Mesorhizobium japonicum MAFF 303099: one gene and its partner. Each later gene encodes a partner of the first gene's protein in a complex. Links are inferred from orthologs where the notes say so. Each region holds a gene or a part of one and is shown on either strand. Other genes may lie near its edges.

Region 1 (12,103 bases):
GCCGTCTGGGACCTTGAAGTCGACGTTGGGCGTGCCGTCCAGCGCAACGCGCATGAAATCCTTGAAGATCGGGGCGGCGAGACCGCCACCGGTGGCGCCGTGGCCAAGGCCGCGCGGCGTGTCGTAGCCCATGTAGAGGCCAACCACGAGGTTCGGCGTGAAACCGATGAACCAGGCGTCCTTTTCGTCGTTGGTGGTGCCTGTCTTGCCGGCAATGTGGCGGCCGAGTTCGCCAATGGTGGCGCCGGTGCCGCGCTGGACCACGCCTTCCATCATCGAGGTGATCTGATAAGCGGTCATCGGATCGAGCACCTGCTCGGAATTGTCGACCAGTTCCGGCTCTGGCTGGTTCTTCCATTCAAGCGCGTTGCAGCCTTCGCAGCCACGCTCATCCTGCTTGAACACGGTCTTGCCGTAGCGGTCCTGGATGCGGTCGATCAGCGACGGTTTGATCGACTTGCCGCCATTGGCCATGATCGAATAGGCCGAAACCATGCGCATCACGGTGGTCTCGCCGGAGCCCAGCGCCATCGGCAGATACGGCGCCAGATGATCGTAGACACCAAAGCGCTCGGCATATTCGACGACCAGCTTCATGCCCATGTCGTTGGCAAGCCGCACCGTCATCAAATTGCGCGACTTCTCGATGCCGGAACGCAGCGTTGCCGGCCCGGCGACGGTGCCGTCATAGTTCTTCGGCGTCCAGGTCGTGTTGCCGCTCTGTATGGTGATCGGTCCGTCCATGATCACCGAGGCCGGCGTATAGCCATTGTCGAGCGCCGCCGAGTAGACGATCGGCTTGAACGAGGAGCCCGGCTGACGCATCGCCTGGGTGGCGCGGTTGAATTCGGACTGCGCATAGGAGAAACCGCCGACCATGGCCAGCACACGGCCGGTGTGCGGATCCATGGCGATCAGGCCGCCTTCCACCTCGGGAACCTGGCGCAGGCTGTAGGTGTTGTCGGAGCCTTCGTTCTTCTGCACGAAGATGACGTCGCCGGGCTTCAGCACATCGGCCGGCGACTTGGCCTTTACCGTCTTGCCGTCCACCATATGGCGCATGGCAAAGCCCATGTCGTCCTTGCTGACAGTGCCTTCGACGCGTTCCTTGACGATGTCGCCCGATGCCTGGCGTGCGGGCTGCAGGCCTATCGAGAGACCTGACGCGGAGGAGTCGAGCACGACGGCCAGCGACCATTCGGGGACGTCCTCCAGTCCCTTGACGGCGCCCAGCGGGACGCCCCAGTCGCCGGACACGTCGATTGACGTCACCGGCCCGCGATAGCCGCGCAGCGTATCGTATTTGATCAAGCCGTTCTGCATCGCCTTGCGGGCGATGAGCTGGACTTTCGGATCAAGCGTGGTGCGGACGGACAGGCCGCCTTCGTAGAGCGCGTTCTCGCCGTAACGGGCGATGATCTGGCGGCGCACCTCTTCGGTGAAGTATTCGCCGGCGAACAGATAGGTGCCGGTACGGCGCGGCGTCACGCCGAGCGGCTCGGCCTTGGCCTTGTTGCCTTCCTCACGCGTGACGTAGCCATTTTCGACCATCTGGTCGATGACCCAGTTGCGGCGCTCGATCGCGCGATCGGCATGCTTGAAAGGATGGTAGTTGTTGGGGCCCTTCGGCAACGAAGCCAGGTAGGCGGCCTCGGCCACGGTCAGTTCGTTCACCGACTTGTCGAAGTAGGTGAGCGCCGCGCCGGCGACACCGTAGGCGCCGAAACCGAAGAAGATTTCGTTGAGGTAGAGCTCGAGGATACGATCCTTGGGGTAGGCCTGCTCGATGCGGAAGGCCAGGATCATTTCCTTGATCTTGCGCTCGTAGGTCTGGTCCGCGGTCAACAGGAAGTTCTTGGCCACCTGCTGGGTGATCGTCGAGGCGCCGACCTGGCGCCTGCCCGAGCCAAAATTCTGCAGGTTGACGATGATGGCGCGGCCAAGGCCGGTCACGTCGATGCCGGGGTGATTGTAGAAGTTCTTGTCTTCCGCCGACAGGAAGGCCGCCTTGACGCGATCCGGGATGGCCTGGATCGGCAAATATAGCCGCCGCTCGCGCGCATATTCGGCCATCAGCGAGCCGTCCGAGGCGTGAATGCGGGTGGTCACCGGCGGCTCGTATTTGGCCAGCACCTCGTAGTCGGGCAGATCCTTCGACAGATGGCTGATGTAAATGGCAACGCCCGCCGCGACCAGAAGGGCCAGCGTCGTGCCGATGCCGAAGAAATAGCCAATGAGACGAATCATACCCGCTCCAGTCCTTGGTTCGGGAATTTCCTAAACGAAGCCGCCTTCCACGCAAGCTTTCGAGCTGGTCCCAATCCGTATTCGAAAACCCATGTCGCCATCATGTGGACAAAATACGGCAAGGCCTGATTTCGTGACCGCGCGCAGGAAATAAAGGCACCGGGTGTTGTCATCCAGCAACGCCGCCTCTGGTTGCAGGCACCGCAAGGCATGTCAACCTCCGGTTCTAGCCCCTGCCTTGGCGGACGCGAACAGCGCAACGGCATTGGTGATGCTTTGTGCGGCCTTGCCGCGCCATTCGGCGTTAAGCAGCTGCGCTTCGTCCTTGGCATTCGAGAGATAGCCGAGTTCGACCAGCACGGATGGTACGTCCGGTGCCTTCAGCACCTTGAAGCCCGCGGAACGCTGCGGATTGTTGATGAGCCCGACGCTGGTCGACAGCTGGCCGACCAAGGTGTGGGCGAAACTCATCGAAAAGGTGTGCGTCTCGCGGCGGATCAGGTCGATCAGGATATCGGTCACTTCCTTGTTGTCGTCCTTGATGACCATACCAGCGAACTGATCGGAGAGATTTTCGCGGTCGGCGAGCGCCTGCGCCTGCGGATCCGATGCCTTTTCGGAGACGGTGTAGACGGTGGCGCCGCGAATGCCCTTGACGCTGATCGTGTCGGCATGGATCGAAATCAGCAGGTCGGCCTCATGCTGGCGGGCGATGCGCACACGGTCGTCCAGGCGCAGATATTCATCGGTGTCGCGGGTCATGAAGACATCGTATTTGCCGATGGCTGCGAGCTTGTCGCGCAGTTCCGTGGCGAAGGCCAGCGTGACGTTCTTCTCGATGGTGCCGTTCAGGCCCTCGGCGCCGCCGTCGACGCCGCCATGGCCGGGATCGATGACGACGGTGAAGCGGTGGCCCGGATTGGAGACCGGTCCGGTGCCAACCCGCCCACCCTTGTCGGTCGAAACCGTCGAGCCGGTGGTCAGCGCCTGGTTGGCAAGGGCGGCGTCGAACTCCCGTTCGGAGGCGGCCGACATGTCGATGGCAATGCGGTAGCCGGTTCCGTCCTCATTCTTGAGCACATCCAGCTTGTCGACGGCAAACGGTCCCTTGCCGGTCAGGATCAGCCGCGAAACGCCGTCGCCGAGCGCGCCCAGGCGCACGCCCTTGACCAGGCCGCGTGGCTTCAAATCCTTGGCGTCGATGGCCAGCCTGGTATTCGCCAGATCGATGACCAGACGATTGGGTCCGCGCAGCAGGAACCATTTGATGTCAGGCTCGCGATCGAAATCCATGACGATGCGCATCTTGGTGGCATCGCCCGCCATCTTGTAGCCTTTTGCCACCAGCGGCGCATCGGCGGCATTGGCAATAGAGAAAAAGCCCTGGGAAATCGCCACCAGCAGCAGGAGAAATAGAGCACCAAGAATCCGGCCACCAACACGACATCCCTTGTCTGTGAAGTCCGCCAGTCCCATCTCTCTTACAGTCGCTCCCGGTTTGGCGCCAGGCGCCCGCTCGTTTCGTCGAAGTGCCGGTTAGGCCGCGAACTCGATTAACGATTGGTATCCAGAGAAGGTTAACCAAGCCTTTTCACGCAAGGATTGGACCCCAGGCTTACGTTACGGAACTGCTTTTTGCCGGCATCGGAAATCGGGGTTGCCTTCCAACCCGCCAAATCATAAAAGCGATAGTGGATCACTGCAATCCTGGAACCGCCCTCCTCCGCAGCTTCCTGCTACAGGGTCAGATGAAAGGCGGCTCCTTTCGCTTCACGCGAAAAGGCTTCAGGTGATTGCGACGAATTTCGCAGGTGTGCTCCCGTGGCGGGGGAATCACCTGCGTGAGGAAAACGGCCGGGTTTGTCCCCGTGCCGGCTCTGTATGAGCAAACAAGCTGGTCCGGTTTCCGGGCTTTGGTTCAAAAGGTTCTGCTGGTGACGATGGCTTCAAGCGCAATCATGGAAAGGTCCGCATCAAACCGCGCCAGTATGGCAGCGGGCGGCACCGCCATGACACGCAGGCACCGTCCGGCGGACATTCAATTATCCGGCACCCACTCTCCAGACACACAGCAGCGGGCTTTGCCCCGCCAGCTGCGGCTGACGGCTGCCGGGGGGAAACGAAATAATGCCCAACAAAATGCTGATAGACGCCTCCCACCCGGAGGAAACACGCGTTGTCGTCGTACGCGGTAACCGTATCGAAGAATTCGACTTTGAATCCCAGGACAAGAAGCAGCTCAAAGGAAATATCTACCTCGCCCGCGTAACGCGCGTCGAACCCTCCCTTCAGGCAGCCTTTGTCGAATATGGCGGCAACCGTCACGGTTTTCTCGCCTTCAGTGAAATACACCCCGACTACTACCAGATCCCGGTCGCCGACCGTCAGGCACTGCTGCGCGCCGAAGCGCAGGAGGCCGAGGACGAGGAGGACGAGGATGGTGACGGCGATGACCGCCAGAGCCGCGATCGCGGACGGCGCGGACGCCGGCGCGGCGGCAAGAGCCGGGAGCGCGGTGAGCACAAGCGCGATACTGGCGAGGCAGGCGAAGGCGCCGGCGAGCCAGGCGAAGGCGGCGACAATGGCGACATCGTTGTCGAGGAGATTTCCCACACCTCCGAGATCATCGAACACGCAGCCGATACATCGGAACATTCAGGTCCCTCGGAGCATGCCGATACATCAGGCCATGACGAAGGTTCCGCCGAACAGGAGGAAACCGAAACCCGCGAGGGTGGCCCGACATCGATCGCCGCCGCGGTCGAAGGCGATGTGATTTCCGAACCCGTCTCGCACACGGAACAGACCACTGAAGCCTCCTCCAGCGACAATGATCGCGGCATGCTGGAGGAAGTCCAGTCCTCGCATCCCGATGATCACGAGGTCGAATCGGTGGGCGCCGAGGATGCGCTGGAAGAGGTGCGCAACCGCCGCAAGCCGGTGCGCCGCCAGTACAAGATCCAGGAAGTGATCAAGCGCCGGCAGATCCTGCTGGTTCAAGTCGTCAAGGAAGAGCGCGGCAACAAGGGTGCCGCTCTCACCACCTATCTGTCGCTTGCCGGCCGCTATTCGGTGCTGATGCCGAACACGGCGCGCGGCGGCGGCATTTCGCGCAAGATCACCAGCGCGGTCGACCGCAAGCGCCTTAAGGAGGTGGTTGCCGACCTCGAAGTGCCGCAAGGCATGGGCGTCATCCTGCGCACCGCCGGCGAGAGCCGCACCAAGGCAGAGATCAAGCGCGATTACGAATATCTGATGCGGCTTTGGGAAAATGTCCGCAGTCTCACCTTGCAATCGACGGCCCCTGCCCTCGTTTATGAGGAAGGCAGCCTGATCAAGCGCTCGGTGCGCGATCTCTACAACAAGGATATCGACGAGATCCTTGTCTCCGGCGAGGAAGGCTACCGCGAAGCCAAGGACTTCATGCGCATGCTGATGCCGAGCCACGCCAAGGTGGTTCAGCCGTTCCGCGACACGACGCCGATCTTCGTGCGCAACGGCATCGAGGCGCAGCTCGACCGCATGCTGCAGCCGCAGGTGACGCTGAAGAGCGGTGGCTACATCATCATCAACCAGACCGAGGCGCTGGTCGCCATCGACGTCAATTCGGGCCGCTCCACCAAGGAGCACTCGATCGAGGACACCGCACTCCACACCAATCTGGAAGCGGCCGAGGAGGTTGCCCGTCAGCTCAGGCTTCGCGATCTCGCCGGCCTGATCGTCATCGACTTCATCGACATGGAGGAGAACCGCAACAACCGTTCCGTCGAGAAGCGGCTGAAGGATCACCTCAAGAACGACCGGGCCCGCATCCAGGTCGGCCGAATCTCGCATTTCGGCCTGATGGAGATGTCACGCCAGCGCATCCGCGCCAGCGTGCTGGAATCGACCATGAAGCCCTGCCCGCATTGCGGCGGCACCGGCCATGTCAGGTCCGATTCGTCGGTCGCGCTGATGGTGGTGCGGGCGATCGAGGAATTCCTGCTCAAGGATTCACGCAGCCACATCACCGTGCGCACGCCGGCGGCAACCGCGCTCTACGTGCTCAACCACAAGCGCGGCACGCTGGTGGAACTGGAAAGCCGCTTCGGCCTGACCATCACCATCGAGGCCGACGATACGGTTGGCGCGCAGCACTACGCAATCTTCCGCGGCGCGCTGGCCGAGAAGCCCGAGGGCTTCGTCGAGGCGCGCAGCCTGCCGGCCTATGTCGAGCCGGAGGAACCCGAGGACGAGATTGCCGTCGTCGAGGAAGACGATGAGGTCGTGGTCCAGGCCGAGCAGCCACGCCAGCAGCCGCAGCAGCACCAGCAGCCGCGGCCTGCCGGCAGCGAAGATGGCGAAGGCCGCGACCGCAAGCGTCGCAAGCGCCGCAGACGGCGCGGCGGCAGGGATCGCGACCGCGAGCATGGCGCTCCGGCGGACGGCTCAGCCATCTCGGCTCCGGCCGGCGAATTCGTCGGCGCGGCAGACGCGGCAGGCGACGATGACGGCGAACAGGACGACGCTGCCCCGATCGCTGCCAGCGCTTCCGACGAGGCGGTGCAGGCTGCGGATGACAGCCAGGGCAAGAAGCGCCGGCGCGGCAAGCGCGGCGGCAAGCGCAACCGTCGTGAAGACGGCGAAGGCGAGACCGAAGCAAGCGCCGGCGAGGCGACCGAGGCTTCCGAAGCCGATGCTTCCGAAAGCGAGCCTGCCTCGATCGAACCGGCGGCTGTTGCCGCGGTGACGGAAGAGCCAGTGGCCGCGGTGAGCGAAGAGGTGCCAAGCACCGAGAAGCCCAAGAAGCCGCGTCGAGCAGCCAAGCCGAAGAAGGCAGCCGCCGAAGCCGCCGCCGAAACCCCTGTTGTGGAAGCGGCCGCGGAAACGCCGGTCGAGGCGCCGGTGACGGTTGTTGAAGAGACAGCGGTTGTGCCCGTCGCGGAAGAGCCTTCCAAGGCCCGTCCGTCCAGGCGCAAGCCGGCGGCCATCGATGCGCCCGTCGTGCCTGTGGTGTCGTCGACCGTCGCCGATGAGCCGGAAGCCAAGACCGAAGAAAAGCCGAAGCGCGCCGGCTGGTGGCAGCGGAAGGGCTTTTTCTAAGCCTTTCAACTGGTTGATGTGACTTTTTAATAAGAAAATCCCGCGCCGATCGAAAGACGGCGCGGGATTTTTCACGTGCGGCAGGCTGCAAAAATTTATGGCGCGAAGATCGACCAGTTCATCATCCTGGCCAGCTTCTCCAGCGCGATCGAACCCAGCTTGGAATTGCCGTTGGCGTTGAGCCCGGGCGACCACACCGCAAGCGACGCCACACCCGGCACAATGCCCAATATGCCGCCACCGACGCCGCTTTTTCCCGGAATGCCGACGCGGAAGGCGAAATCGCCGGAGCCATCATAGTGGCCGCAGGTCAGCATCATGGCGCCGATGCGCCGCGCTCGCTCCGCCGATACCACGGAATGACCGGTGGCCGGGTTCTTGCCGCCATTGGCGAGGAAGCGGCCGGCCATCGCCAGTTGCCGGCAGCTCATGGCGATGGCGCAATGGTGGAAATAGACGCCCAGCGCCAGTTCCGGTGCATGATGAAGATTGCCGAAGGATTTCATGTAGTTGGCGAGCGCGAAGTTGCGATAGCCGGTGGCGCGCTCGGAGGCAGCGACCTCGCGGTCGATGATGATGGTGTCGTCGTCGGCCAGGAACTGGATGAAGCGCAGGATCTCGCCGATCGCCTCGCGCGGCTGATGACCGGCAAGCAGGATGTCGGAAATGACGATGGCGCCGGCATTGATGAACGGATTGCGCGGAATGCCGTTCTCGTGTTCGAGCTGGACGATCGAATTGAACGGATTGCCCGACGGCTCGCGCCCGACCCTCTGCCACAGCGCGTCGCCGACATTGCCGAGCGCCAGCGTCAAGGTGAACACCTTGGAGATGCTCTGGATCGAAAAAGCCTGGTCGGCATCGCCGGCCACCAGGACGCGGCCGTCATTGGTGACGGCGGCAATGCCGAATTTCCTTGGATCGACCTTGCCCAGCTGAGGAATGTAGGTGGCGACATCGCCGCGATCGGTGCGTTCGGCCATTTCGGCGGCGACTTCGGCCAATGCTTGATCAAGTTTGGGGGCCCGTTCGAGTTCCGGCATGGCGCTACCTCAACCAGCGTTCGATGCGCGCCATCGCCTCGACCATGTCGTCATGGCTGCCGGCGTAGGAAAACCGCATCGTGCGATGTCCGGCCTGGGTGTCGAAATCGCGGCCGGGCGTCGCCGCGACATGCGCCTCGGCCAGCATCTTGCGCGCGAAGGCCATGCTGTCATTGCTGTGGCGGGTGACATCGCAAAACGCATAGAAGGCGCCGTCCATGGGCGCGGCCAGCGGAAAGCCGAGTTCCGGCAGGCGCTTCATCAGCAGTTCGCGATTCCAGGCATAGCGGCCTTTGACCGCCTCCAGCTCTTCGGTGGCGGCAAAGGCCTCGATCGCGGCGATCTGCGAGAGTTCCGGCGGCGAAATGTAGAGGCTCTGGGCGATGCGCTCGACGGGCCGCACCAGCTCTTCCGGCAACACCATCCAGCCGATGCGCCAACCGGTCATGCAGTAGTATTTCGAGAAGGAATTGATCACCGTGACGCTGTTGCCGAAGGCAAGTGCGGTGGTGTCAGGCGCACCATAGGCCAACCGGTGGTAGATTTCGTCGGAAATGACGGCGATCCCCAGTGCCTCCGCCGTATTGACCAGCGCCGACAGTTCGTCGGCCGGTATGACGGCACCGGTCGGATTGGCCGGACTTGCAAAAAGCACACCCTTCAGCGGTTTCTCGCGATGCGCGGTCTCAAGATGACCGGCATGCAGATAGGCCGCGTCGCCGAGCTCGATCTCGACCACATCGATGCCGAGCGCCGCCATGATGTTGCGATAGGCAGGGTAGCCGGGTGCCGCGATGGCAACGCGATCGCCCGGATCGAACATAGCCAAGAAGGCGAGATTGAAGGCCGCGGACGATCCGGTGGTCACCGCGATCCGGGCGGGCTCGACTTCCAGCCTATAGTGATCCGCGTAGTGCTCGGCGATCGCCTTGCGCAGGCCAGCTAGCCCCAGCGTGTCGGTGTAGCCGATGCGACCGTCCTGCAAGGCCCTGGCCGCGGCGGCTCGGACCCGTACGGGCGCCGGATCGGACGGTTGGCCGACCGCCATGGAGATCACCGGCACACCCTGCGCTTTCAGCCGGTTCGCTTCGGCCAGCACATCCATGGCGTGGAACGGCTCGACATTGCCACGACGCGAGAGCGAAACGACCATTTTATCCCTATCCCGACGGTTGGGCGCGCCACGCCCCCGAATACATGCGCCGCACAAATGCCCGATTGATGTGAGGATCACAAGTTGAGGAAGTTTTCCGGTGCCGACTTTTCATCTTTCGCCCGCTCGTCTACCAGTGAACACGTCATGTTGAGCCGACCCAGATCGACGATTGCCAGGATCGCGCGTGTTTTCACGACGCTTTCGCTCGGCCTTGCCGTTGCCGTGGCAAGTTCGGTCACCGCCTTCGCCCAGAGCGTTCCGGTGGTGCGCGATGCCGAGATCGAGGCTTTGGTGCGCGACTATGCACGGCCGATCTTCAAGGCAGCCGGGCTGGCGAATGACGGCATCGACATCGTGCTGGTCAATGATTCCAGCTTCAACGCTTTTGTCACCGGGCGACGGCTGTTCATCAACACCGGCGCGCTGATGACGGCGGAAACGCCCAACGAGATCATCGGCGTCATCGCGCACGAGGCCGGCCATATCGCCGGCGGCCACCAGCAGAAACTGCGTGACCAGCTCGAGCGCGCCAAGACGATGGCCATCATTGCGACCTTGCTTGGCGCGGGCGCGATCGTCGCTGGCGCGACCACCAACAGCCGCGGCCTTGCCGGCGCCGGCATGGGCGTGGCCGCCGGCGGCGGCGAGATGGCACAGCGCAGCATCCTCGCCTATCAGCGCACCGAGGAGATAACGGCCGACCGCTCCGCCATCACCTATCTCAACGCCACCGGCCAGTCCGGCATGGGCATGCTGAAGACGTTCCGGAGGTTCCAGACCGCGCTGTCGCTGTCGGGTGCGCAAGTCGATCCCTATCGGATCAGCCATCCGATGCCGCAGGAGCGCATCGCCAATCTCGAAGTGCTGGTGAAGCAGAGCCCCAATGTCGACAAGCTCGACCCGCCGACGCTGCAGCAGCGCCATGACATGATGCGGGTGAAGATCGCCGTCTACATGGAAGGCCAGGCCGCCGCGGCGCGGCTGCTGCAAAAGATGAGAGGCAGCCTCGCCGCGCAGTATGGCGACGCCCAATCGACCTACCTTTACGGCGACATCGCCGGCGCACTCGCCAAGACCAATGCCCTGATCAAGGCGCAGCCGAAGAATGCCTATTTCCAGGAGTTGCGCGGCGACATCTTGATGAAGGCGAACAAGCCCAAGGACGCGGCGGAAGCCTACGCCAAGGCGGTCAGCCTCGATCCGGCGCGGTCCGGCTTGCTGCCTGTCTCGCTCGGCCAGGCGCTGATGGCGGTCGGCACGCCAGACTCGCTGAAGAAAGCCGTCGTGCAGATCAACAATGGCCTGGGCCGCGACAAGGAAAATTCCGAAGGCTATCGCTACCTGGCCCAGGCTTACGGCGAGCTGGGTGACATACCGGGCGCCGAGCTGGCCACGGCGGAAGGTCATTTCTATTCCGGTAACTACAAGGATGCGAAGATCTTCGCCATGCGGGCGCAGCAGCAGATGAAGCGCGGCGAGCCGCGCTGGATACGCGCCCAGGACATCATAAACTACAAATCGTCAAACAAGATCTAGTGAACCTTCCGGTCACGCACTGCGACACAGCCGGACCAGGAAACAGGCAAAAGGAACGAAAACGATGAAAAAGGCACTGCTGCTGGGCACCACGGGGGTCGCTGTAGTCCTTGCCATGCTGGCTTTCGGTTTCGTGGCCGGCAGCCCACAGATGGCCAAGGCCGGTACGGCGCAGCCTGTCCAGACGGCCGCCGATACCAAGATCGACCGTGCCGAGGTCGAAGGGATCATCCGTGACTATCTCCTGAAGAACCCTGAGGTGCTGCTCGAAGTGCAGGACGCGCTCGAGGCCAAGCAGAAGGAAGAGCAGCGCATCGCCTCGCTCGGCGTCATCAAGGGCGCCAAGGACCAGATCTTCAACTCCGCCTTCGACGGCGTCGTCGGCAATCCGAACGGCAAGGTGACGATCGTCGAGTTCTACGACTACAATTGCGGCTTCTGCAAACGCGCCATCGAGGACATGCGGGCGCTGACCAAATCCGATCCGGATCTGCGCTTCGTGCTCAAGGAATTCCCGATCCTCGGCCCGGATTCGCAGAAAGCCAGCGTCGTTTCGATGGCGTTCCACCTGATGATGCCGGAAAAGTACGGCGAGTTCCACAATGCGCTGCTCGGCGGCCAGGGACGCGCCACCGAGGCGGCCGCGATCAAGGTCGCGCTTTCGCTGGGCGCCGACGAGGCGACGCTGCGCGAGAAGATGAAGGATGCTTCGATCCCCGAGGCCTTCTCCAAGACCTACGATCTTGCCAACAAGCTGGCGATCACCGGAACGCCGTCCTACGTGGTCGGCAACGAGGTCGTGTTCGGGGCTCTCGGGCAGGACGTGTTGGCGGAAAAGATCAAGGCGGCGAAAGCCGCGCTTTGATCAGCCCGGGGTTTCCTTCACCGGCGCATTTCGGCCTGTTGTGGACAGTGAAAGAACGCACTTGCGCTCTTTTCGCGGACGACTATGCCCGGTATAGAGGCCCAGCGCGCCGGTTTGATACCGGCGCCGGAAAAGGTCGGGTTTTTTGAAAACGGTTTTCGTCCTGAACGGTCC
Region 2 (11,556 bases), 4.3 Mb from region 1 along the record:
ACTATGGTTATCCGGCGGCGCTCGTCTTCATGCTGCTTGTCGCGATCGGCCTGATTGCCTTCTTCAAATGGAAAAAATGGCTTTGATAGCGATAAAACTCGGCATTTGGGGCTGAAAAGCCGGCTTGGTGAATTGGGCTGGTGTTTTGCCGGGAATTGCACTATATGCGCCGCAGCATAGCGCCTCGACGCTTTGCTTGCACCGGCCCCTGCTGGACGACATCCCGGCTGAGGGCGACCCGTTTCCTCAAACATAAGGAAAAACACGATGTCGATTACTGCCGAGCGCAAAAAGGAATTGATGGGTGAATTCGCGACCGCCAAGGGCGATACCGGGTCTCCGGAAGTCCAGGTGGCCATCCTTTCCGAGCGCATCAAGAACTTGACCGACCATTTCAAGGACCACAAGAAGGATAACCATTCCCGCCGTGGTCTGCTCGCTCTCGTGTCCCAGCGCCGCAGCCTGCTTGACTACCTCAAGCGCAAGGACGACGTGCGCTATCAGACACTGATCGAGAAGCTCGGTCTGCGCCGTTGACGAATTGACCGGCGGGCTCTCTCAAGGAGTCCGCCGGTCGCGCATTCGAGCCGAGGACCAATCCGATCTCGAATGCAGGACTGGAGCGCCGCGCACCCCATCGGGATGCCGGACGGACGTTCCGAAAAGTTGAATTGCGCATGACGCGTTCCGCAAGCCGTGGGTTTCGGGGTCATGCGCAGGCCGATCGATCGATTGGCCATATCCGGCTTAGAGCGCGCAGAGGGCCACTCTAAGCCACCCATGGACGGTCATGGGGCAGGATTGCAGGACGCTCGTTTGGCCACCGTGCCGATAAAACCCGAGCCTCCCGTTGTCTTGCCCGTGGCTGCCCGAGAAAGGAAGCCAGAGGAAAGGGCACCCGCGCACGCTGAAACGGCGCGGCCCTTCTTCATACAAAGGACAAGACATGTTCAATCAGCACAAAGTGGAAATCGAATGGGGCGGTCGCCCGCTCATCCTCGAAACCGGCAAGATCGCCCGTCAGGCTGACGGCGCTGTGCTCGCCACCTACGGCGAGACCAAGGTTCTGGCCACCGTCGTTTCGATGAAGGAGCCCAAGCCCGGCCTCGATTTCTTTCCGCTGACCGTCAACTACCAGGAAAAGACCTATGCCGCCGGCAAGATCCCGGGCGGCTATTTCAAGCGCGAAGGCCGTCCGAGCGAAAAGGAAACGCTGGTTTCGCGCCTCATCGACCGCCCCATCCGTCCGCTCTTCGCCGACGGCTACAAGAACGACACCCAGATCGTCGTCACCGTCGTTCAGCATGACCTCGAGAACGATCCGGACATCCTGTCGATCGTTGCCACCTCGGCCGCTTTGACCCTGTCGGGCGTTCCCTTCATGGGCCCGGTCGGCGGCGCGCGCGTCGGCTACATCAACGGCGAATACGTCCTCAACCCGCACATCGACGAAATGCAGGAATCCAAGCTCGACCTCGTCGTCGCCGGCACCGCCGACGCCGTGCTGATGGTTGAGTCGGAAGCCAAGGAACTTGGCGAAGAACTGATGCTCGGCGCCGTCATGTTCGGCCACAAGGGCTTTCAGCCGGTCATCGACGCCATCATCAAGCTGGCCGAAGTCGCCGCCAAGGAGCCACGCGACTTCACCGCGCCGGACTATTCCGCGCTCGAAGGCGAGATGCTGAAGATCGTCGGCGACGAGCTCAGCAATGCCTACAAGATCACCGACAAGCAGCAACGCTATGCCGCCGTCGACGCCGTCAAGGCGAAGGTCAAGGCAGCCTTTGCTCCGGCCGAAGGCGAAGAGCCCAAATACACCTCCGAGCAGATCGGCTCGGTGTTCAAGGAACTCCAGGCCAAGGTCGTGCGCTGGAACATCCTCGACACCGGCTCGCGCATCGATGGCCGCGACCTGAAGACGGTCCGCAAGATCGTTTCGGAAGTCGGCGTCCTGCCGCGCACCCATGGTTCGGCACTGTTCACCCGCGGCGAAACCCAGGCGCTGGTCGTGGCCACGCTCGGCACCGGCGAAGACGAGCAGTATGTCGATTCGCTGACCGGCATGTACAAGGAGAAGTTCCTCCTTCACTACAACTTCCCTCCCTATTCCGTCGGTGAGACCGGCCGCATGGGTTCGCCGGGCCGCCGCGAAATCGGCCACGGCAAGCTCGCCTGGCGCGCCATCCGGCCGATGCTGCCGAGCGCTGACCAGTTCCCCTACACGCTGCGTGTCGTCTCGGAGATTACCGAGTCCAACGGCTCGTCCTCGATGGCCACCGTCTGCGGCACCTCCCTGGCGCTGATGGATGCCGGCGTGCCGCTGGCGAAGCCCGTTGCCGGTATCGCCATGGGCCTGATCAAGGAAGGCGAGCGCTTCGCCGTGCTCTCCGACATCCTGGGCGACGAGGATCACCTCGGCGACATGGACTTCAAGGTCGCCGGCACCGCCAACGGCATCACTTCGCTGCAGATGGACATCAAGATCGAGGGCATCACCGAGGAGATCATGAAGATCGCGCTGGACCAGGCCAAGGATGGCCGCCAGCATATCCTCGGCGAAATGGCGCATGCTCTGACCGGCGCACGCCCCGAACTCGGCGAATTCGCACCGCGCATCGAGGTCATGCACATCCCGACCGACAAGATCCGCGATGTCATCGGTTCGGGCGGCAAGGTCATCCGCGAGATCGTCGAGAAGACCGGCGCCAAGATCAACATCGAGGACGACGGCACGGTGAAGATCGCTTCCTCGAACGCCAAGGAGATCGAGGCGGCGAAGAAGTGGATCCACACCATTGTCGCCGAGCCGGAAGTCGGCGAGATCTACGAAGGCACGGTCGTCAAGACCGCCGACTTCGGCGCTTTCGTCAACTTCTTCGGTCCGCGTGACGGCCTCGTCCACATCTCGCAGCTCGCCAATGAGCGCGTTGCCAAGACCTCGGACGTTGTCAAGGAAGGCGACAAGGTTTGGGTCAAGCTGATGGGCTTCGACGAGCGCGGCAAGGTTCGCCTGTCGATGAAGGTCGTCGACCAGGCCACCGGCAAGGAAATCGTGCGCGACAAGAGGGCCGAAGGCGAAGAAGACGCCGCCTGAGCGCTCTGACAGAAAAAATCGAAGCGGGCGCGGCTTATGTCGCGCCCGTTTTCGTTTGGAGCAGTTCCAGGAAAGTATGAGGCGCTTTCACCTTGGGAATTGCGTAAGACTCTGGGAGCACTTCTATGCCCGCTGAAGCGCTGAAGACGCTTTTCCATCCGTTCGAGGCTGAGGCTCTCTCCTTGCCGCGAAAGGGCGAGCGCATCCTCTTCCTCGGCGCCGAGCCCGGCCTGCGCGTGCCGCCGGGTTTCGAGGCAACGCTGCATCTCATACAGGGCTTCCGGCCGCATTTCCGCGCATTGCAGACGGCGGGCTTTACCGTGACGCCGCAAGCCGAGGGGGACGGTTTTGATGCCGCCCTGGTGCTCGCCGGCCGTCACCGCGGCCAGAACGAACTGCGTATCGCCGAGGCCCTCGAGCGCGTGGCGCCGCGCGGACTTGTCGTCGTCGCCGGCGGCAAGGACGACGGCATTGCCAGCCTGCGCAAGCGCGTCGACGAACTCGTGCCGCTCGACGGCCATATGCCGAAATATCACGGCATCGCCTTCTGGCTGCGCAGCCCGGCGGATGTGCAAGCCGCCGCTACACTTCGCGCCGCCAATCCCGCTTTGCTGATCGAGGGGCGATTCCACACCGCACCCGGCATGTTCTCCTTCGATCGCATCGATGCGGGTTCGAAACTGCTGGCCGACAACCTGCCCGGTGACCTGCGCGGCAATGCGGCCGATTTCTGCGCCGGCTGGGGTTATGTGGCGGCTGAGATGGCTGCCCGCTCGTCAGGCCTGTCGGGCCTCGATCTCTATGAGGCCGATTTCGATGCGCTGGAGGCGGCCAAGGGCAACCTCGCCAACACAGTGGCGCAAGGCTTCTTCTGGACGGATCTGCTCGCCGAGCCGGTCGAGCGCCGTTACGACGTCATCGCCATGAACCCGCCCTTCCACCGCAGCCGTGCGGCCGAGCCCGAGATCGGCGTCGGCATGATCCGCGCGGCAGCCAAGGCGTTGAAGCCCGGTGGCAGGCTGTTCATGGTCGCCAACCGCCAGCTTCCCTATGAGTCCGTGCTGTCGGCGGCCTTTGCCAGCCATGCCGAGCTTGCCCGCGACGGCATGTTCAAGGTGTTTTCCGCACGGCGCTGACTTGCTTAATGCAGGCTGGCGACGCGCCGGACCTCGTCGGTGGCGTGCTGGTCGCCAAGCCTGAACTTGAGCGGTGCCGGCCGGCCGAACAGGTAGCCCTGCACCACTTCGCAGCCGGCGGCCCGCAACAGTGTCGCCTGGCTCTCGGTCTCGACGCCTTCGGCGATGATGCTGACGCCGAGCGCGCGCGAAAGCCCGACGATGGTCGAGACAACAGCGCCTGAGCTGGAATCGGTACCGATGCGGCTGACGAAGGAGCGGTCGATCTTCAACTTGCCGAACGAGAAGTCGATGAGGTAGCTGAGGTTGGAATAGCCGGTGCCGAAATCGTCGACGGCAACGGAGATGCCCATTTCGGCAAGTTCTTTCAGTATGGCGGCCGCGCGGTCGCGGTCCTGCATCATCGCCGTCTCGGTCACTTCCAGCTCAAGCCGCGACGGCTTGATGCCGGTGGCCCTCATCGTGTCGCGCACGATGCCGACGAAGTCCTTGGTCATGAACTGAACCGGCGAGATGTTGACGGCGACGAAACAGTCGTCCGGCAGATGGTGGGCGTCGCTGCAAGCCTTGCGCAGAACCCATTCGCCGATCGGGTTGATCATGCCGGTTTCCTCGGCGATCTGGATGAACTCCATGGGTGGGATCATGCCGCGTTCGGGATGGTTCCAGCGGATCAGCGCCTCGTAGCCGATGATGCGGCCGGTCGGCAGGTCGAGCTGCGGCTGATAGTGGAGGTCGAAGTCTCCTCGCTCGAAAGCGGTGTGCAGTTCGGATTCCACCCACTGGCGATGATCGGCGACACGCCCCATCTCGCTGTCGAACACCGACCAGTTGCCGACCCCGCCGGCGCGCGCATTCTGCAGCGCCAGATTGGAGCGGCGCAGGATAAGGACCGGATCGACGCCATCCTTGGGCATGGCAACGATACCCACCGACAGGCTCACCGATTGCTGATGGGTGCTCAGTTCATAGGGCTCCATCATTTCATCGATGAGCCTTTCGACCATGCTTTCCATCGTTCCCTGGATCTGATGATCCGGAAGCAGCACCGCGAACTCGCCAGCGCCGATACGCCCGACCATGGCGCGTGCGGGCACGCAGGTCTGCAGCCGCTTGGTGAAGGCGCGGATCAACTCGTCGCCCTGCGTATAGCCGATCGCGTCGTTGATCTGCTTGAACCGGTCGATGTCGATGTCGATCAGGAACACCGGTTCCCCGGTTCGGCTTGTCGCGCATGCCGCCTCGGCGATCTTGCCGACCATCGCCGGGCGTGCCAGCAGTCCGGTCAGCTTGTCGAAATGGGTTTCGTTGAAGACGAAATCCGCCGATTCATCGACACCGGCGAAGAACGACATGGCCGCCACCGACGCCGCCAGCGCGCAAAGCGCGGCCATGATCGCGACCATCATGTCCATCGATATGCCGGCAAACCCGTCGCCGAGACCGTGCTTCAGCCCCCAGATGCCGAGGATAAAACTGCCAATGCCCGAACTTGCTATGGTGAGCAGTCGAAACACGGGTGTTCGCTTCGGGTTGCTGACGGCAGGCATTCAAAGGTCCCCAGATTGCGGGACTCTATAGCGGAAATCTTCTTAAAATGAGTTTCCGCGAATGAATCCAATTTTACTGGAGAAGATTATTTTCTTTACTGGAAAAGAGCCATTTCTCCGAAACGGTTGCCCGCCTTGACCCGTTTCAGGGCCAGTTAGCCATCCGTTTGCTTCAACTCGTCGAGCGTCGGCATCGAGACGATGTGATAGCCGGAATCGACATAGTGGATTTCGCCGGTGACGCCGGAGGCAAGGTCGGACAGCAAATAAAGCGCGGAGCCGCCGACCTCGTCGATGGTCACCGTGCGGCGCAACGGCGAATTGCGCTGCTGGTAGGAGAACATGTGACGGGCGTCCGAAATGCCGGCGCCGGCGAGCGTGCGCACCGGGCCTGCCGAGATGCCGTTCACCCGGATGCCGCGCGGGCCGTAGTCGTTGGCAAGGTAGCGCACGCTGGCCTCGAGGCCGGCCTTGGCTACGCCCATGACATTGTAGTTCGGCATGACGCGGACCGAACCGGCATAGGTCAGCGTGATCATCGAGCCGCCTTCCGTCATCAGTGCCGCGGCGTTGCGCGCCACTTCGGTGAAGGAATAGCAGGAGATCACCATGGTGCGGACGAAATTGTCTCGGCTGGTGTCGGCGTAGAGGCCCTTCAACTCATTCTTGTCGGAAAAGCCGATGGCGTGGACGACGAAGTCCAGTCCGCCCCATTCCTTGCCGAGCGTCTCGAATGTGGCGGCGACCGAAGCGCTGTCCTCGACATCGCAGGGAACGACCAGCGAGGCGCCGAGCTTGTCGGCGAGCGGCTTGACCCGGCGGCCGAAGGCGTCGCCCTGGTAGGTGAAGGCGAGCTCCGCCCCATGTTCGGACAATTTCTTGGCGATGCCCCAGGCGATCGAATGATCGTTGGCGACACCCATGACAAGCCCGCGCTTGCCCTTCATCAATCCGTCCATGGCAGGCAATCCCCCTAGAAAACCGCTGGCCTTATGCGGAATAGCGCTGGAAAACGAGCGTTGCGTTGGTGCCACCGAAACCGAAGGAATTTGACAGGACGGTGTCGATCTTGGCGTTGTCGATACGCTTGCGCACGATCGGCATGCCCTCGAATTCGGGGTCGAGGGTTTCGATATGGGCGCTTTCGCCGATGAAGCCGCCTTGCATCATCAGGATCGAATAGATCGACTCCTGAACGCCGGCCGCGCCCAGCGAATGGCCGGTCAGCGATTTCGTCGAGGTGATGAACGGCATCTTCTCGCCGAACACCTCGCGGATGGCGCCCATTTCCTTGGAATCCCCGACCGGCGTCGAGGTGCCATGGGTGTTGATGTAGTCGACCGGCGTGGAAACCGTCGCCAGCGCCTGGCGCATGCAGCGGACCGCGCCTTCGCCGGAGGGGGCCACCATGTCGTAGCCGTCAGAGGTTGCGCCGTAGCCGACGATCTCGGCGTAGATCTTGGCGCCGCGCGCCTTGGCATGCTCGAGCTCCTCCAGCACCAGCACGCCGGCGCCGCCGGCGATGACGAAGCCGTCGCGATTGACGTCATAGGCGCGGGAAGCAGCCGAGGCCCTGTCGTTGAACTTGGACGACATGGCGCCCATGGCGTCGAACAGGTCCGACATCGTCCAGTCGAGATCCTCATGGCCGCCGGCAAAGACCATGTCCTGCTTGCCCCATTGGATCAGCTCGTAGCCATTGCCGATGCAATGCGCCGAGGTCGAGCAGGCCGACGAGATCGAATAGTTGACGCCGTGGATCTTGAACCAGGTGGCCAGCGTTGCCGACGCGGTCGACGACATCGCCTTCGGTACCGCGAAGGGGCCGATGCGCTTGGGGCTGCCGTTCTTCAGCGTGGTTTCGGCCGCCTCGACGATGGTGCGGGTGGAGGGGCCGCCCGAGCCCATGACGATGCCGGTGCGCTCATTGGTGATGTCGCTTTCGCCGAGGCCCGCATCGGCGATCGCCTGGTCCATGGCGACGTGGTTCCAGGCGGCACCTTGGCTCAGGAAGCGCATCGCGCGGCGGTCGATCATGGCGGAGGGGTCGAGCGTCGGCGCGCCCCAGACCTGGCAACGGAAGCCGTGCTCGGCGAAGGAATCGGAAAAGCTGATGCCGGATCTGGCGTCATGCAGCGAGGTCTGCACCTCGTTGGCATTGTTGCCGATCGACGACACGATGCCGAGGCCTGTGACTACGACACGTCTCATTCGCAACTCCTTCCAGGGATGCTGGCCAGTGGGTCGGCCAAGGGTGCGGTCAAGCGACCGCCGACTGCTTGGACAGACCGACCTTCAGGTCCGTCGCCGCATATATGGGCTCGCCATCCGCCTTCATCCAGCCATCGGCGATGCCCAGCACCAATCGGCCGCGCATGACGCGCTTGAAATCCACGCCGTACTCGACCTTCTTGACCGATGGCGTGACCATGCCCTTGAACTTGACCTCACCGGTCGACAGCGCCATTCCCTTGCCGGGTTCGCCGAGCCAGCCAAGGTAGAAGCCGGTCAACTGCCACAAGGCGTCCAGACCGAGGCATCCTGGCATGATCGGATTGCCGATGAAATGGCAGGCGAAGAACCACAGGTCCGGCTTGATGTCGAACTCCGCACGGATGAAGCCCTTGTCGAAGGCGCCGCCGGTCTCGCTGATCTCGGTGATACGGTCGAACATCAGCATCGGCGGGTAGGGCAGCTGGGCATTGCCCTCTCCGAACAGCTCGCCGCGGGCGCAGGCCAGCAATTCTTCGTAGTCGTAGCTGGATTTACCCGCCATCAATCTCGTCCCCATATCGTCCGGGCGGTAGCGCGCCCTTGTCGTTGGTGTCCTAACACAATCTGTTTCAGGCCGGAAACCGGCGTTTGCGCTTAACCCGCCAGTCTGCCCGGGTCAATGCGCGCTATTGATCGCATTCGGACGACAGAATATATGTCAACAGGGGTCCGGTTTCGGCAGACATTCATTTTTTTGCCATTCTGGGCATGTCTTGAAGCGGGACTGTTGGCTTGGAAGACCAGATGGACCGGGGCTGCCGGAAGGAAAATGTCGCTGTGGACAAGCGGGTACGTGAAGCCGGCCTGAGGCCGACGCGGCAGCGCATTGCGCTGGCCGACCTGCTTTTCGCCAAGGGCGATCGCCATCTCTCGGCCGAGGAACTGCACGAGGAGGCGCTGGCCGCCGGCGTGCCGGTGTCGCTGGCCACGGTCTACAACGCGCTCCACCAGTTCACCCAGGCGGGGCTGCTGCGCATCCTCGCCGTCGAGGGCGCCAAGACCTATTTCGACACCAACACCTCCGACCACCATCATTTCTACATCGAAGGCGAAAACCGGATTTTCGACATCGCCAACGGCCCGGTGACAGTCACCAACCTGCCGGATCCGCCCGAGGGCATGGAAATCGCCAATGTCGACATCGTGGTGAGGCTGCGCCCCAAGCGCCAGGAATGACCGGCGAGGCCAAGACAATCGGTCCGGCCGGGAATGATCTGTCAGGCCAGAGTACTCTGTCAGGGATGAAGCTCCTCGACCGGATAACCCGGCTCGAATGGGCTGTCGTGGCGGCCGTTGCGCTCGTCTTCTATGCTTGGTCAGGCGTTTCCTGGTGGCTCTTCGGATTGCTCATCCTGGCGCCGGACCTGTCAATGTTCGGCTACCTCGGCGGGCCGCGCATCGGCGCCATCGCCTACAACGCCTTGCACATCCTCATCGTACCGGTACTGCTGCTGCTCGTCGGGTACCTCTCCGGTCATGCGGTCGCGATCGCGGTCGCACTGATCTGGATCGCCCACATCGCCATCGACCGTGCGCTGGGCTACGGCCTGAAACTGTCAACCGGTTTTCAGGACACTCACCTTGGCCGTATCGGACGCAAACGGGACGACCTCAGTCCTTGACCCGCTCGCCGGGATAGGCGCCCCAGACCGCGGCCTGGGCGAGCCAGCCGGTGTGGCCTTCAAGCGTCATTTCGCACCACTGGCCGTCGCAGGACTTGATCGTGCCCATGACGCCGGGCTCGACGATCGCCACCACTCGGGCATCCTTGTCGGGGCTTTTCATAAGATTGATTTGGGCGCCCTTGCCGCGCTGCCACGGCGCGATGATCGCCGTGCGCCGGCCCGACAGCAGCGACTGGTTGATCCAGCCCTCGGAGCCATCGGCGTCGCGCACGCGGCGCCATGTGTCGAATTCCTGGACGACCTCCATCGGCAGACCGGCCTTCAGATACATCCAGTCGACCGAGTAGTTGGCGCCGGGGCCGACGCGCGAATTGACGCGGCCGGACTTCAGGCTGACGAATCGCGGTAGCGGCAGGCCGCTCGGCCCGAGCGTGACGGCATTCTGGGCGGGCGCGGCCGCGCTCTGCGCCGCGGCAAGCGGGGAATAGAGGAGAGCGCCGAGAAATGCTGCGCTGAGGGCCAGGCGAAGCGACGCGAAACCAGACACTTTCGTTCCTTTCGGCGCCGGCCCGGTGGCCTTGGCGCCCCTTTTTCTTTGTCTTCGGCGGCACCGCTTGTTACATGGGTAAATCGGCTACCGCGACCGGCTTTCAGTTTCGCCGGTCTTGGTTAAAGAGGTCTCAACGAGGGAAACAATGGTAGGCAAAAAGAAGCCTCTCGTGGTCATCACGCGAAAGCTGCCCGACCCGGTCGAGACCCGCATGCGCGAGCTGTTCGACGCCAGGCTGAATGTCGAGGACAGACCGATGACGCAGCCGGAACTGGTCGCCGCGGTCAAGGAAGCCGACGTGCTGGTGCCGACGGTGACCGACCAGATCGACGCGGCGCTGATCGCCCAGGCCGGCGACAACCTCAAGCTGATCGCCAATTTCGGCAACGGCGTCGACAAGATCGACGTGGCGGCGGCCGCCAAGAAGGGCATCACCGTCACCAACACGCCCAACGTGCTGACCGAAGATACCGCTGACATGACCATGGCGCTGATGCTGGCGGTGCCGCGCCGCCTCGCGGAGGGCGCCAATGTGCTCACCGGCGACAAGAAATGGGCCGGCTGGTCGCCGACCTGGATGCTTGGCCGGCGCATCTGGGGCAAGCGGCTCGGCATTGTCGGCATGGGTCGCATCGGTACGGCCGTCGCGCGGCGGGCCAAGGCTTTCGGCCTTTCCATCCACTATCACAACCGCCATCGCGTTTTGCCGGCGGTCGAGGATGGGCTGGAGGCGACCTATTGGGAGAGCCTCGACCAGATGCTGGCCCGCATGGACATCATCTCGGTCAATTGTCCGTCGACGCCCGCGACCTTCCATCTTCTGTCGGCGCGGCGGCTGGCGCTGCTGCAGCCGACGGCCTATGTCGTCAACACCGCGCGTGGCGACATCATCGACGAGGAAGCGCTGGTCAAACTGATCCAGGACGGCAAGATCGCCGGCGCCGGCCTTGACGTCTACGAGCACGAGCCGGCGCTCAATGCCAAGCTGCTCAAGCTCGCCGCCAGGCACAAGGTCGTGCTTTTGCCGCATATGGGCTCGGCCACGCTTGAGGGCCGCATCGACATGGGCGAGAAGGTCATCATCAACATCCGTGCCTTCGTTGACGGTCACCGTCCGCCGGATCGCGTGCTGCCGCTCAGAACCTGACGGTATCGCGGCGGCGCGCCCCTCTTGGTTCTTCAAATGCAAGCCAAGGCTTACGAAAGAGCCTTGCGCATGGTGATCGAAGTCGGCCTAGCGTAGCCCTCATGCGCCGTCCGGCTGGTTTCATGAAAGCCAAGGCGGGCAAAGGTGGCGTGATTTCCGGTGAGCTCGATGCGCGTCTGC

Evidence for each region.
Region 2: the proteins of MAFF_RS01895 (region 1) and pnp are in contact, whole or in part, in a cryo-EM structure (PDB 9QH0), measured with the Escherichia coli proteins. The link is inferred for Mesorhizobium japonicum MAFF 303099 from one-to-one orthologs.

What each region holds. Positions count from the first base shown.
Region 1 is NC_002678.2:139,893-151,995, reverse strand. What follows is about bases 4,019-7,529. They hold MAFF_RS01895 (Rne/Rng family ribonuclease), read left to right. Parts: upstream 4,019-4,374; coding sequence 4,375-7,329; downstream 7,330-7,529. Other genes in these bases: MAFF_RS01890 (glutaminase), read right to left, coding at 7,425-7,529. Outside these bases: MAFF_RS01905 (penicillin-binding protein 1A), read right to left, coding at 1-2,247; MAFF_RS01900 (N-acetylmuramoyl-L-alanine amidase), read right to left, coding at 2,461-3,723; more of MAFF_RS01890, read right to left, coding at 7,530-8,372; MAFF_RS01885 (pyridoxal phosphate-dependent aminotransferase), read right to left, coding at 8,377-9,525; MAFF_RS01880 (tetratricopeptide repeat protein), read left to right, coding at 9,673-11,064; MAFF_RS01875 (DsbA family protein), read left to right, coding at 11,129-11,929; aroQ (type II 3-dehydroquinate dehydratase), read left to right, coding at 12,075-12,103. UniProt on the Escherichia coli protein: Endoribonuclease that plays a central role in RNA processing and decay. Required for the maturation of 5S and 16S rRNAs and the majority of tRNAs. Also involved in the degradation of most mRNAs.
Region 2 is NC_002678.2:4,462,050-4,473,605, forward strand. Bases 557-3,520 are described here. They hold pnp (polyribonucleotide nucleotidyltransferase), read left to right. Parts: upstream 557-946; coding sequence 947-3,094; downstream 3,095-3,520. Other genes in these bases: MAFF_RS22790 (class I SAM-dependent methyltransferase), read left to right, coding at 3,220-3,520. Also shown: magnesium/cobalt transporter CorA, read left to right, coding at 1-86; rpsO (30S ribosomal protein S15), read left to right, coding at 268-537; more of MAFF_RS22790, read left to right, coding at 3,521-4,230; MAFF_RS22795 (putative bifunctional diguanylate cyclase/phosphodiesterase), read right to left, coding at 4,236-5,780; enoyl-ACP reductase FabI, read right to left, coding at 5,936-6,739; fabB (beta-ketoacyl-ACP synthase I), read right to left, coding at 6,771-7,991; 3-hydroxyacyl-[acyl-carrier-protein] dehydratase FabA, read right to left, coding at 8,041-8,556; iron response transcriptional regulator IrrA, read left to right, coding at 8,799-9,230; MAFF_RS22820 (DUF4260 domain-containing protein), read left to right, coding at 9,227-9,676; MAFF_RS22825 (SH3 domain-containing protein), read right to left, coding at 9,666-10,226; MAFF_RS22830 (2-hydroxyacid dehydrogenase), read left to right, coding at 10,375-11,376; MAFF_RS22835 (GNAT family N-acetyltransferase), read right to left, coding at 11,427-11,556. UniProt on the Escherichia coli protein: Involved in mRNA degradation. Catalyzes the phosphorolysis of single-stranded polyribonucleotides processively in the 3'- to 5'-direction. Also involved, along with RNase II, in tRNA processing.